Regions from separate parts of the Niameybacter sp. genome, predicted to be linked through region 1. Evidence: a T-box and tRNA genes for the amino acid it is inferred to sense, from the RefSeq annotation. Region 1 holds a T-box; the other holds one or more tRNA genes.
The links. The T-box of region 1 lies ahead of thrS (threonine--tRNA ligase). A T-box ahead of a tRNA ligase gene usually reads a tRNA of that ligase, here a tRNA-Thr.
Positions count from the first base shown of each region.

Region 2: it has a tRNA-Thr gene. The T-box ahead of thrS (threonine--tRNA ligase) is inferred to sense a tRNA for this amino acid. The anticodon was not compared.

Region 1 is NZ_JAVVQU010000015.1:46,359-53,953, forward strand. Features, by position in the region: gene hslO (Hsp33 family molecular chaperone HslO) at 1-661, shown strand, start outside; gene nagE (N-acetylglucosamine-specific PTS transporter subunit IIBC) at 1,019-2,458, shown strand; gene ytxC (sporulation protein YtxC) at 2,645-3,484, shown strand; T-box leader at 3,558-3,759, shown strand; gene thrS (threonine--tRNA ligase) at 3,851-5,794, shown strand; gene thrS (threonine--tRNA ligase) at 5,921-7,595, shown strand, end outside.
Region 2 is NZ_JAVVQU010000027.1:6,861-14,455, forward strand. Features, by position in the region: gene RRY75_RS08815 (DUF7507 domain-containing protein) at 1-4,592, shown strand, start outside; tRNA gene RRY75_RS08820 (tRNA-Thr) at 4,725-4,797, opposite strand; gene RRY75_RS08825 (lactate utilization protein) at 4,896-5,531, opposite strand; gene RRY75_RS08830 (hypothetical protein) at 5,751-7,004, shown strand; gene sdaAB (L-serine ammonia-lyase, iron-sulfur-dependent subunit beta) at 7,163-7,595, shown strand, end outside.

The sequences.
Region 1 (7,595 bases):
CCCAATTCAAGGAATCACAGTAGAAGCAGATGCTAAAGGAAATGTTAAAGGTTATCCTCATCAAGCTGTGGTAGATATTCCACAAAAGGAAAATGGTAAGCTTGATGTAAGTGGTGCAATCGGTAATGCTGTCATGACTGTAACAAAAGATATTGGAATGAAAGAGCCTTATACAGGACAAGTGGCAATGCTTTCAGGTGAAATTGCAGAAGACTTTAGCTTTTACTTTGCAGTATCCGAACAAACGAATACTGTTGTCATTTTAGGTGTATTGATTGAGCGTGACTATAGCATTAAACAAGCAGGTGGAATTATTATTCAAGTACTTCCCGATGCTACAGATGAGGCTATTAGTGAAATAGAAGCAAGACTTAAGAGCTTTACATCTTTAACGCAATGTATGGAAGAGGGCAAATCAATTGAAGATGTGATTAAAATGCTTCTTGGAGACGACATTGACATTATGGATAAGACTGATGCTAGATTCTATTGTGATTGCTCAAAAGAACGTATGGAGCGTGCATTGATTAGCTTAGGTAAACAAGAGCTTACTAATATTGCAAATGATGAACAAGAGGATCTAGAACTTGTCTGTCACTTCTGTAATACAAAATATGCTTTTGATAAAAAAGCTATTAAAGAAATTGTAGATGAGCTATAGAAAAGTGAAAAGTTTTACAAATCTCTATAGAATTGATGCAAATATAACAAAATATAAGTTGGAAACAAGGTGCTAATAGATTAATTGCACAAAAGAAGATTTTAAATAGTTGACATGTTTTACCATATTTGCTAAACTATTTATAGCAGATATCAAATGGGTTGTTACTGGTAAAGCAGGCAAAACCAAATTTTGGAGACATCAAAGAAAACATATTTTTAAATTAAAAAATTATGTTCTTTCTATATGTATTCAGGATTTGGTTTTTTTGTTTTTCTGGGGATGTTGGATATCAGGCATAGTAATAAAAAAAGAGATCTCCTCAGTAGAGGAGGTACAAAAAAGGGGGAAAATAATATGATGAAGTATCTTCAAAAACTAGGTAAATCATTAATGCTTCCAGTAGCATGTTTACCAGTTGCAGGTATCCTTATGGGAATAGGATATGCGATTGACCCGAACATTATGATCACAGGAGATGCCAACGTAATTGCTACATTTTTAGTTAAAGCAGGTGGAGCTTTAATTGATAATATGGCTATTCTTTTTGCAATTGGTGTAGGTATCGGTATGGCTGATGATAAAGATGGTACGTCAGCACTTGCAGCATTAGTATCATGGTTAATGATTACAAAGCTATTATCAACAGGGACAGTTGCAGCGCTTACAGGGATGGAAGCAAATGCAGCATTTGGAAAAATTGAAAACCAATTTATAGGTATTCTTGCAGGTATCATTGGTGCAGCATGTTATAACAAATTTAAAAATACAAAGTTACCAGATTTCTTATCCTTCTTTAGTGGTAAGCGTTGTGTAGCTATTGTTACAGCGACGGTCAGCTTAGTGATGGTTCTCATCTTATTCTTTGTATGGCCTATCCTTTATACAGGGCTTGTATCTCTTGGTAAAGCAATCTTAAGTACAGGTGCAGTTGGTGCAGGTATTTATGCATTCCTTAACCGTTTACTTATTCCAGTAGGTCTTCATCATGCACTTAACTCTGTATTCTGGTTTGATGTTGCAGGGATCAATGACTTAGGAAACTTCTGGGCAGGTACAGGTACACGTGGTGTAACAGGTATGTACATGTCAGGATTCTTCCCAGTTATGATGTTTGGTTTACCAGCAGCAGCTTTAGCTATGTACCACACAGCTAAAGATAATAAGAAAAAAGTAGCATTTGGTCTATTAAGTGCAGCAGCACTTTGTTCATTCTTCACAGGTGTTACAGAACCTCTTGAATTTGCATTCATGTTCTTAGCGCCAGTGTTATATTTAATTCATGCAATCTTAACAGGTATATCAGCATTCGTAGTTGCTTTATTACCAGTAAGAGCAGGGTTCAACTTCAGTGCAGGTCTTGTAGACTTAATACTTAGTCTTAAGGTACCAATGGCAATGAATCCATTAATGTTAATTCCAATCGGTTTAGGATTTGGGGTAGTTTACTACGCAGTATTCAGATTCTTCATCACTAAATTCAACCTTAAAACACCAGGTAGAGAAGATGATGATATTGAAGATGATGAAATGAAAGCAACACTTTCTAACAATGACTACACAGCAGTAGCCAAAACAATTTTAGAAGGTCTTGGTGGAAAAGGTAATGTGGCATCTATTGATAACTGCATTACACGTTTAAGACTTGAAATCAAAGATTACACATTAATTGATGAAAAGAAAATTAAAGCTGCAGGTGCACGTGGTGTGATGAGACCTAGCAAAACAAGTGTCCAAATTATTATTGGAACACAAGTACAATTCGTTGCAGATGAATTAACAAAACTTTGTAAATAGATCAAAGGGATAAAAAGGGAGATGCCTAAGGCATCTCCCTTTTTTAGGTGGTTTTTCATCATTCACTAAGTGCTTTAGAACAAAAACAGATAGAAATAAAAATATTCTTAGAGGACATTTAGGATTAGGTAAATTGAACAAGGGGTTACTCATATATTGAATGAGAAGGGTCAGAGGAGGCATACAATGATTCAATATAAAATCTGGACGCAAAAGTATGGAGAACCTTTTAAGACGAAAATAGAAAGTGATGTAGAACGAACCAAGCTTCAAGGAGAGCGATGGGAATTGGAACACTTGGTGAACATAGATGGATTCAAATTTACACCCAATAAAAAGGAACAAGACCAGAGTCTTAATAACCTTGCAACATTCGTGGGAGATTTTATACAGGAAGAGATTTTAAAAGACTTTGCCAAAAGTTATTTAAAAGGGCGCAAAGACTTAATACGGAAGGAGAAGGAAGAGATAGAAAAGTTTTTTATACACAATAACTATATTACGAAAGAAGAAGGTGTATCTTATATTTCATACTATGTCATTTATACACCTATATACAAAGAACTAGAGAAGTACAAAGTATTGAATATAGATGGCTGGATAACCTTTAGAAGCCAAAAGTATAAGATAATCCTCCAAGATGTTATGGAACAAACCATCTATGACTATGAAATGCAGAAGGATTATGTTCAGTTCATTAACTTTCTTATTCAAATGAAGTCTATGCAAGAGGAACAAACTGAACTTGTGCATCTTGTTCCTCAAGGGAATGGTGATATTCTGCTATTTGATGAACAGAAGAAAGAGCAGACAGACTATTGGCTTAAGCTTTATTGTGAGGAGTTAGAAGATGACAAACTCACAATAGAGGATAAAGTATTGCATACATTAATTGAGCTAGCACCCCAAAAAATCAAACTACATGATTGTCAAGATTACTTGAATAAGCCTTTTCTAGAAACACTAAAAATTCTTTTTAAAGATCAATTGCAGTATTGTAAAGGCTGTGAAATATGTCATAAGTAGTTGTAAAAAACTACTATATAGATAAAGGTTATTGACAGCATCAAAGAATTTGACTAGAATGAGAATAGAATATTTAAACACGTTGAAGAGACAAGTAACTTATAAAGCTTTTTCAGAGAGAAGATGCATAGGTGGGAGCATTTTTAAAGTTATATAAGTAAAGACCAGCTCTGAGTGATTGAGAACCAATCCGTTGACTACGTTATCGTCATAACAAGAGGTTTCTAAAAGAAACAATAAGGGTGGAACCGCGGGAATGTACTCTCGTCCCTTTTCTAGATTTTATGGCTAGAAAAGGACGAGAGTTTTTTGATGTCCCAAAATCTAGAGTTAGTACACACTATATTAAAAGGAGGCAATGTTATGATTAACATTACTTTAAAAGATGGTATTGTCAAACAATACGAAGCAGGTATTAGTGTACTAGATGTAGCAAAAGACTTGAGTGAAGGTTTAGCTAGAATGGCGTGCTGTGGTCTAGTAGATGGAGAAAGAGTAGATCTTAGAGATACTTTAAATGAGGATTGCCAATTAGAAATTATAACTTTCAAAGAGGGAGATGGAAAATGGGCATTCCGCCATACAGCTTCTCATATTTTAGCACAAGCTGTAAAAAGACTTTATCCAAATGCAAAGCTTGCAATAGGGCCAGCTATTGAAGATGGATTCTACTACGATTTTGATTGTGAGAAACCTTTTACAGAAGAGGACTTCGAGGCAATTGAAGCAGAAATGAAAAAAATTGTAAAAGAGAAGTTATCTATTGAAAGATTTGAACTTCCACGTGCGGAAGCGATTAAAATGATGGAAGAAGCAGGAGAGTCTTATAAGGTAGAACTTATTCGTGACCTTCCAGAAGATGAGACTATTTCCTTCTATAAACAAGGTGAATTTGTGGATCTTTGTGCAGGCCCTCATCTTATGACTACAAAACCAGTAGAAGCGATTAAGTTACTTTCAGTTGCAGGGGCTTACTGGAGAGGCAGCGAGAAGAACAAAATGCTTTCTCGTATTTATGCAACTGCATTCTCTAAGAAGGCAGAACTTGCAGAGCATTTAGCAAAGATTGAAGAAGCCAAAAAGCGTGACCACCGTAAACTAGGTCGTGAATTAGAATTATTCACACTTCTTGATGAAGGCCCAGGCTTCCCATTCTTCTTACCAAAAGGTATGGAACTTAGAAATACCCTTATTAACTATTGGAGAGAAATCCATAAAAAAGCAGGGTACCAAGAAATTTCTACACCAATTATTTTAAATAAGGACTTATGGCTTACAAGTGGTCACTGGGATCACTACCGTGAGAATATGTACACAACAGTTATTGATGAAGCAGATTATGCTATCAAGCCTATGAACTGTCCAGGTGGTATGCTAGTGTATAAGACAAAGATGCGCTCTTACCGCGACCTACCACTTCGCATGGGTGAGTTAGGACTTGTACACAGACATGAGCTTTCAGGTGCATTGCATGGCTTAATGCGTGTACGTAACTTTACACAAGATGATGCACATATCTTTATGCTTCCAGAGCAAATTAAAGGTGAGATTAAAGGTGTTGTACAACTTATTGATGAGGTATACAAAGCTTTTGGATTTAAATACAAAGTAGAAGTTTCTACAAGACCAGAAGATAGTATGGGTAGTGACGAGGCTTGGGATACAGCAACAGAAGCTTTAAAAGAAGCTTTAACAGATCTTGGCTATGACTATAAGATTAATGAAGGGGATGGTGCATTCTATGGGCCTAAAATTGACTTCAAACTTGAAGACTGCTTAGGTAGAACATGGCAATGTGGAACCATTCAACTAGATTTCCAACTTCCAGAACGTTTTGAACTTGAATATGTAGGTGCAGATGGTGAGAAACATAGACCCGTTATGATTCATCGTGTAATCCTTGGAAGTATTGAACGTTTTATTGGAGTTATTACAGAACACTTTGCAGGGGCCTTCCCAACATGGCTTGCACCTGTACAAGTAAAAGTACTTCCTATATCAGAGAAGTATCATGACTATGCAAAACAAGTACAAGAAGCTTTAATCGAAGTAGGCGTAAAAGTGGAGACAGACGAGCGTGCAGAGAAAATTGGATACAAAATCCGTGAAGCACGTATGGAACGTGTGCCATACATCTTAGTAGTAGGGGCTGAAGAAGAAGCAGAGGGCAATGTAGCTGTGAGAAGTCGTGAAAATGGTGAAGAAGGTAAGATGCCACTTGCAAACTTCATAGATAAGATTACAGAAGAAATCAAAACTAAATATAACTATTTAGTATCAGGTCCCCAAAACGCGCCTGAAATAGAGTAACCAGTAGGTACAACGAAAGTTATAAATAAGGGAATAAGTAAAAGTTAGGGTGATGCACCTATGGTGATAAGCCTTAGCTTTTATTCCTATACAAAATTTAAATGCACAATATAATAGAGGTGAAACATGATTAATATTACTTTAAAAGATGGTACAAGGAAACAGTACGAAGCAGGCATTACGCTTTTAGATATTGCCAAAGACCTTAGTGAAGGTTTAGCACGTGCCGCTTGTGCGGGTAAATTAAATGGTCAAATGGTAGACCTTAGAACACCAGTAACAGCAGATGCAAATATTGAGATTCTTACATTTAATGATAAAGAAGGTAAATGGGCATTCCGTCATACAGCAGCACATATTTTAGCACAAGCTGTGAAAAACCTTTATCCAGATGTGAAACTTGCGATTGGGCCAGCTATTGAAGATGGTTTCTACTATGACTTTGATCGTGAAAAAACATTTATAGAAGAAGAATTTACAGCAATTGAAGCTGAAATGAAAAAAATTGTAAAAGCAAAACTTCCTATTGAAAGATTTGAACTTCCAAAAGAAGAAGCTATCAAACTTATGGAAGAAGCTGGTGAACCATACAAAGTAGAACTTATCAATGACCTTGCAGAAGGTGAAATCATTTCCTTCTATAAACAAGGTGATTTTGTAGACCTTTGTGCAGGTCCTCACCTTATGAGTACAAAACCAGTAGACGCTTTCAAAGTGCTTTATGCTGCAGGTGCATACTGGAAAGGTAGCGAGAAAAACAAAATGCTAGCACGTATCTACGCAACAGCATTCCCTAAAAAGGCTGAACTTAAAGAGCATTTAGAACAACTTGAAGAAGCTAAAAAACGTGACCACAACAAACTTGGTCGTGAACTTAAGCTTTTCACTACAGACGAAGCAGTAGGACAAGGGCTTCCACTTATGATGCCAAAAGGTGCACGTGTTATCCAAACACTCCAAAGATGGGTAGAAGATGAGGAAGAAAGACGTGGCTATGTCCTTACAAAAACGCCAAGTATGGCTAAAAACGACCTTTACAAAATTTCAGGACACTGGGATCACTACAAAGAGGGTATGTTTGTAATGGGAGAAGAAGATGCAGATAGTGAAGTAATCGCACTTCGTCCTATGACATGTCCATTCCAATTTTGTATTTACAATGCAGAACAACACAGTTACCGTGACCTTCCAGTACGTTTTGCGGAAACAGCTACACTTGCAAGAAATGAATCTTCAGGAGAAATGCATGGGCTTATTCGTGTAAGACAATTTACACTTGCTGATGGACATATTGTGTGTACACCAGAACAACTTGAAGATGAATTCAAAGGGTGTCTTGACCTTATTAAATACCTTATGACAACACTTGGTATCCAAGATGATATTACTTACAGATTCTCTAAATGGGATCCAGCCAATACAGAAAAGTATATTGATAATCCAGCAGCGTGGGACGAAACTCAAGTGATTATGAAAAATATCTTAGACCATCTTGAAATTGACTATACAGAAGCAGATGGTGAAGCAGCTTTCTATGGTCCAAAACTTGATATCCAATTCAAAAACGTACATGGTAAAGAAGATACGATTATCACAATCCAAATAGACTTTGCACTTGCAGAACGTTTTGGTATGACTTATGTAGATTCTAATGGGGAGAAAAAACGCCCATACATCATTCACCGTTCATCTATTGGCTGTTATGAAAGAACACTTGCAATGCTTATTGAAAAATATGCAGGGGCATTCCCAACATGGCTTGCACCAACAGCAGTAAAAGTGCTTCCAATCTCAGATAAAT
Region 2 (7,595 bases), on a different contig from region 1:
ATGTAAGAGTACTGGTAGGAGCTGGGCAAGGAAATACAGGAAATTACGGAGATTCTATCTTAATAGGACCTACTAATACTATGCTTACGCCATTAAGTGGGCCTAATAATCCAGTGAATAACTTTTTTGGAGGTCAGATCAATAATGACCAAGGGTTACTAGACACCACAGGATCTTTTGGTAATTACAACAATCCACCCGGTGGTTTTTTACCGGCAGTAAGATCAGACTGGGATATTACTAACGTAGATGGTACAGCAGCCTTTATCAATGGAGAAACCAATGGCGTATTGGAATTAACGACAAATTTTGACACCTATTATATACCAGTATTAGGATTCCAGATTGGTGTCCAATCACCTAATATTAGTTTTACTAAGACAGCCACACCTAGTGTAACGGCAGGAGATATGATTAATTATAGCTTAACCATTACTAATAATGGTGCGATTACTACAGATAATTTCTTAGTAACAGATCCTATGCCAACAGGTGTGACACTTAATGTGCCAGGTATACAGGTAGTAGGAGAGAGCGGACCTCTTGTTAATACGTCTACAACTTCTCAATTAACGATTGATGTGGGAGCAGTCGCACCAGGCCAAACAGTAACCATTTATTATAGTGGTACGACAACAACGGCTACACCTACACCTTCTTTGAATACGGCTAATAGTAGCTTCAATTTCACACCACTTCCTGGTAATACCTTTGCAGTGACCCAGTTAAGTAATCCCACATCTACCCAGATTATCTCAGCAGATGTGGTCATCACCAAGACCAGTTCACCTAATCCTATAGTACCAGGCACTATGGCTACTTATACCTTGACAGTAACCAATAATGGGCCATCTCCAGCAAGTAATGTAGTCGTGCAAGATACTGTAGGGCTAACAAGTCCACAAGTAAGCTTAGATGGTGGCGTCACATGGAACACTTATATAGGTAGTGTATTACTAGGTACAGTAGCAGTTGGCGCAGCAGGCACGCAAGTTATTTTAGTACGTGGTATGGTGCCAACAGGTGTAACCACGCCAGTGAAAAACACAGCCCAGGCAATAAGTACCACACCAGATCCTAATTCAGCTAATAATACAGTGTTTATTCAGACCCCAGTGAGTCCATCAGCAGACATTAGCGTGACTAAAGTGGCTAAGACGAATCCAATAGTACCTGGTCAAATGGTAGAGTATATCATGACTGTGAACAACGTAGGACCATCTGATGCATCAGCTATTGCACTCACAGATGCAGTCGTTGCAGGAATTAGTAATCCAGAGTATCTGATTGGTCAAGGCAGTAACTGGCAACCATGGGTAGGAAATGTAAATGTTGGACCACTTGTAGCAGGTGGTACAATCACTGTAATGATTAGAGGAACAGCGACCTCTTCTATGACAGGTGCTGTTGATAATACAGCAAGTGTGCAAAGTCAAACGCAAGATCCTAATGTGGCAAATAACACATCAACGATTACAACGCCTGCACAGCCATCAGCAGATCTTAGTATTACCAATACTTTAAATACCACGCCAGTAGTACCAGGCCAGCCTATTGCCTATACACTTACAGCAGCTAACCTAGGACCTTCAGATGCTCAAAATGTAGTGGTAACAGATGGAGTACCCTCTACTGTTGTAAATCCAATGTATAGTGTAGATGGAGGTACGACGTGGTTACCATGGACGGGAAGCTTAACATTAGGTACTATGCCATCAGGTGCGACACAAAATATTTTAATCAAAGGCACTGTAAGTCCATCTGCTACGGGCAGTGTCAGTACGACAGGTGCCATTAGTAGTACCACACCAGATCCAAACTTAAGTAACAATCAGTCTACCAGTACAGCACCATTTATGCCAATAGCGGATATGGCAGTAACGAATACTTTAAACACAGTACCATTAGTAGCAGGTCAGCCAGTAAACTATACAATCCATGTAGCTAATCAAGGCCCATCTGATGCTCAAAATGTAACACTTACAGATGCTATACCACCAGTTGTTAACAATCCACAGTATAGTGTAGATGGAGGTACGACGTGGTTACCATGGACTGGAAGTTTAGCGTTAGGCACTATGCTAGCAAACACCAATAAAGATATACTCATCAGAGGGACGTTAGACTCACAAGCAACGGGTACACTTGCGACTACAAGTGAAGTAAGCACGACAACCCAAGATCCTAATCTAAGTAATAATATCGCGACAACTAGTGCGTCTATTACGACTTTAGCAGACCTCTCTCTTACTAAGGTAGGAACACCTAATCCAGTGACAGTGGGTGGGCAAGTAGCCTATACGGTTACCATGAGCAATGCAGGACCTTCAGATGCAGTAGATGTAGTCTTGACAGATGTTATACCCGCTTCAATTGATAATCCACAGTACAGTACAGATGGTGGTACCACATGGCAACCATGGACTGGAGTTTTAGCTGTAGGTACACTTAAAGCAAAGAGTTCCCAAATCGTTAAAATACGTGGTGCAGTCAATGACAAAGCAGGGGCAACTGTTGTGAATACAGGTAAACTTACTAGCCAAACACCAGATGCTAATCCACAAAACAGCGTGGCAACAGCAACTAACTTAGTCAATAATGTTCAAGTGATAAAGACTGCTAATGTAGCAGGCGTAAGTGTAGGGGATACCATCACTTATACACTTGAAGTAATGAATAAGGGTGGGGTAACAGCTGAGCAGGTCGTTGTGACGGATGTATTACCACAAGAAGTAAGTTATGTAGGCAATCTCACGGTTAATGGTGCTGCTGTAAGTGGCAATATTCAAACAGGCTTACTTGTTGGCAATATCGTGGCTGGAGCCACCACTACCATCACATTTGATGTGAAAGTAGTAGCTATTCCAGCTGATAAGCAGATTGGAAATACAGCAGTAGCCAACTACGTATATCGTGCGAATCCAACAGCTGCACCTATTAGTGGCAAAGCAACCAGTCCAGTAAATGAAGTGAAAGTATACGCACCAAGTATGGCAGTTACTAAGACATCAAGCCCAACGAATGTGGCTGTAGGAGAACCTTTAGTCTATACCATGAAGGTAACTAATACAGGTGATATAGCGCTTGATAATGTAGTTGTCACAGATGAGTTGCCAACAAGTTTTCAGGTACAACAAATTCAGGTGGGTGGCGTGACGGTTACAGGAGATATCCGCACAGGCATAAATATAGGTACACTCGCTATAGGGCAAACAGTAGTTGTAACCATAACTGTAATTATTCAAGCAGATGTTAATATCAGCACATTTAAGAATGTAGTGAATGTAGTAGCGGAAGCAACAGTAGATACAACACGCCCAGAAGAACCTGTTCAAGCAACAGCTACAGATCAAACAGGTGTTAATATTTATAATCCAAAATTAGTGCTCGTTAAATCTGTAGATAAGCAATATGCTGTGATTGGGGATGTAGTCACTTATACTATCAAGGTAACCAATCAAGGGAGTACGGTACTAAGTAATGTCAATTTGGATAATGTAGTGATTTCAGATATATTATCAAGTGATTTATCCTTTGTATCAAATAGTGTGATGTTAAACGGTAAGGTTATGCTAAATGTAAGTATCTTAAACGGTATCAATATAGGCACACTTGCTGTAGGTCAGACAGTAACACTTCAGTTCCAGGCACAAGTAATGAGCGATAAAGTAACACCTATTGAAAATACAGTACAGGGTCAATACGCTTATACATTGCCTAATAGACCACCTCAAAGTGGAAAAACCCAAAGTAATCGAGTAAGCTTGAATGTGGTTAATGTAAGTCTAGTAGTAGAGAAAACTGCTACACCAGAAACTGTTGCAATTGGAGATACAGTAACCTATACGGTTAAGGTGACCAACACAGGTGATGTTACAGCACGTAATATTTTATTTACAGATGCGTTACCTAAAGAAGTTACTTTAGTGCCAGGAAGCTTTAGCATTAATGGTAAGGTTGTTAATAGTGTAGACATGACAAAAGGTATTATTATCCCCGATATTGCAGCAAAATCAAGTGTAACTATTACGTATCAAGCAACGATTACAACAAACAATTGTAGAGGGATCTTAACCAATCAAGCTAGCGTCACGTATACGTATCAATTACCAGATGGTAGTACAGGAACAAAGACTCAAGAAGGTGCACTTGCCATGAGTGAGATCAATGTAGAGATTAGTCAATTCAAGCAAATGAGTATTGAGAAATATTTGATGATTCCAGAAGCCAAACCCAATATTGAAGTGATTAATAACATGACAGGAACCATTGATATTAATCATTACAATATCATTACCACACCGATTACCACGAATATAGAGGGACAACAATTGACAGGAAACAAAGCTATTATAAGAGGCACATTTAATCTTGTCATTGAGTATACAGCATTAGATGCAGAACAAGGTGTACACTCTGCACACTATAGCATCCCATTTAGTACCTTTATTATCTTGCCTCCAGGTAGTCATGTAGGTAAAGGTGTAGATATTGTAGGTGAGGTAGAGGATATTTATTACACTGCACTAGATATCAGAACATTCTTTGTTAATATTACAGCATTGATCAATATGAAAATGCTGAGTTGTTAATCAAAAGCCCCAGTTATTTCGAAAGTTGAAATAACTGGGGCTTTTCTAGGTGTACTCAGCAAAATAAAAGAACTGTCCACCCGACAAAAGTGACAGTTCTAATCAAAAATAAGTTTTTAGATTTTTCTATAGAGCTGCTAATCGGAATCGAACCGATGACCTCTACACTACCAATGTAGTGCACTACCGACTGTGCTATAGCAGCGCATTTCTCAATACCCTCATAGAATATCATATTACTATACGCTTGTCAATATTCCCAAATCGAGACTAAAAATTAAATTAATTCGGAAAGCTTAAGGTTTAGTACCCTAAGCTTTCTCCTACTAGAATGACATGAATGCGGTCAGCTTCGCGACTATTGCGTGTGATGAGTGTGTGCATACACATACAGTCTGGGCTTAAGCAGTTGCCACAAACCCCTGTTAGGCCACAAGGTGTTTGGCGATTTAAGCGGATGCCGTTTTCAGGGCAGGCTGTACTTTTGATACGGTGAATACCTGTTTCTACATTTGTGGTAACTTTGTTCATCCCTACAATCATAATTACCTTTTTAGGACCATAGATAAGAGCAGATATACGGTTTCCATTCCCATCTATATTAATGAGTTCTCCGTCTAGTGTAATGGCATTGCTACTCATTAAGTAGAAGTCTGCAAAGTAAGCTTTGCGAAGCATCTCATCTACTTCTCCGGGGACAGCTTTGGCACGGTCATAAAGGGTGTATGTAGCTTGTGTAGTAAGTGCATCTAAAAGGCCAATTTCTTTAATGCTTTCGGAGCCACCCCAAGCAATGCTAGAACCTTCAGGCATCATGGAAAGGGCTAGGTTTAAGGCTGCCTCTTTAGTCTCACAGTAGTAGCCATTCATATGACGTTTGCCTAGTTGTTTCATGATTACAGTAGATTGCTTAGCATAAAAATCTTTTTGAATAGACATAACAACACCTCACATAATAAATTTATTTCATTATAGCATAAAGATAAAGCTTAGTATTAAAATTAAGCTAAAATAAATATAGAATAGACGCTTCAATTTCTAAAGAATCAAGGTAGAGGAAAATATGTAACCAAATAGTAATAATAATATTTGTTTAAACAACTTGTAAAATTTGTGCATGTATATATAATTGTAAATATAAACTTAAGGAGGTTAGTTATGAAAAAGAAATTATTTCCTATGCTCTTACTTGCATTAGCACTTGTTTTCACAGGTTGTAGCACAACCCAATTAGAATTCTGGAGCAAATGCCAAGAATCTAGTAACTGGGCAGCCAGTACCATTAAAGGCACAATGAATATGGATATGACCATGCAAGGTGAAACAATGAAAATGGTCATGACTATGGATGGGATTGCCAATACAGAAGATATGAGTAGTGAATTAACCATGAATATGGATATGAGTGCAGCGGGTATGGATATGAAGATGCATGATATTCAAATATTCATGAAAGATGGCAAAATGTATATGAGCAAAAATTACTTTGTTCAACTTTTTGAAACAAGTGGACTTCCAGTGCCAGCAAGTTTTGCAAATCCTGAAGTAGAGTTTATTACTTTTACAGATGACAATGCACAAATAGCTATGATTATGGAAATGACTCAGCAAGGGATGTTAGCAGATAAAGAAAAATATGCTGATATGATGAAAGATATAGCAACAGAACTTGGTTTAGATGTAGAAATTACAAAAAAAGATAATACATATACTATTGACTTAGATGAAAAAGAAATGTTAGCATTTGTTAAACAGATTATTTTAACAACAGCTAATAACATGGAAAGCTTAAATAAAAAGTATAACTTAAATATTCCAGATGAAGATATTACCGCATTAAAAGCTCAAATGGATGAAGTAAAAGTGCAACTTGACCAATTAATTCCACTTGCAGAAGCTATGGTTAAGGGAAATGTTAAAGTAGATTATACTTTTGGCAAAGATCAAGTCAATGAAAAAATGACTATGAATATGACTATACCTGTACTTGATAATGCAGTATTCAACATGACGATGGATATGGTTGTAGGCAAAGCCGAAGCAAAAGAAATTGTAGCACCAACAAAAGTATTAGAAATGACTCAAGCAGAACTTATGAATGAAATGATGCCACAAATGGTAGTCATCAATCGACTTGACAATACGCTTATGAATGCAATGGGTCAATCAGAAAGTTGCCAAGTTATTGTAAAAAATAATGAGGTTTATATACCTGCAAAATTAACTTTAGGTTACTTAGGCCAAGAAGTAAAATATGATGCAGTGGCTAAAAAAGCTGGTATTGAAGTAGGGGGCACTTTTAAAGCACTTAACACAATCAGTGAAAAAGGTATTTCTTACGTGAGTTTAACAGAAGTTCAAAACTTAGGTTATACTGTAGAAGCTACAGCTGACTTCATTACAATCCAATAAGATTGAGTAAGCAAAAAGGGTGAATACACAAATATTTTGTGTGTCCACCCTTTTTTCTGATAGAAATATCCAAAATTATGAAAAATAGATTTGGCTTATAAAGCACATATTGGGTATAATAGATATGAAAATGTCAAAAAGAGACGAGGTAAAATAGCATGAAAGAAATAAGTATTTTTGACGTGATTGGACCTAATATGATTGGACCTTCAAGTTCGCATACTGCAGGTGCGGTACGTATTGCCTTAATGGTACGTAAACTGGTTCAAAAACCTATTCGTGAAGTCAAGTTTATTCTATATGGGTCTTTTGCACAAACTTACAAGGGACATGGAACAGACAAAGCACTTGTAGCAGGAATGCTAGGCATGGATACAGAAGATGAACGTATTAAAGATGCCTTTTACTATGCCCGAGAGGCAGATTTAAAGTATAGCTTTGAACCGAATGAAATTAAACATACAGACCATCCTAATACAGTAGAAGTAATTGCTGAAGATGAAAATGGAGATGTGACAACGGTCGTTGGTGCCTCTATTGGAGGTGGTAATATTCGCATTGACCAAATTAATGGTATTGATGTAGAGTTTA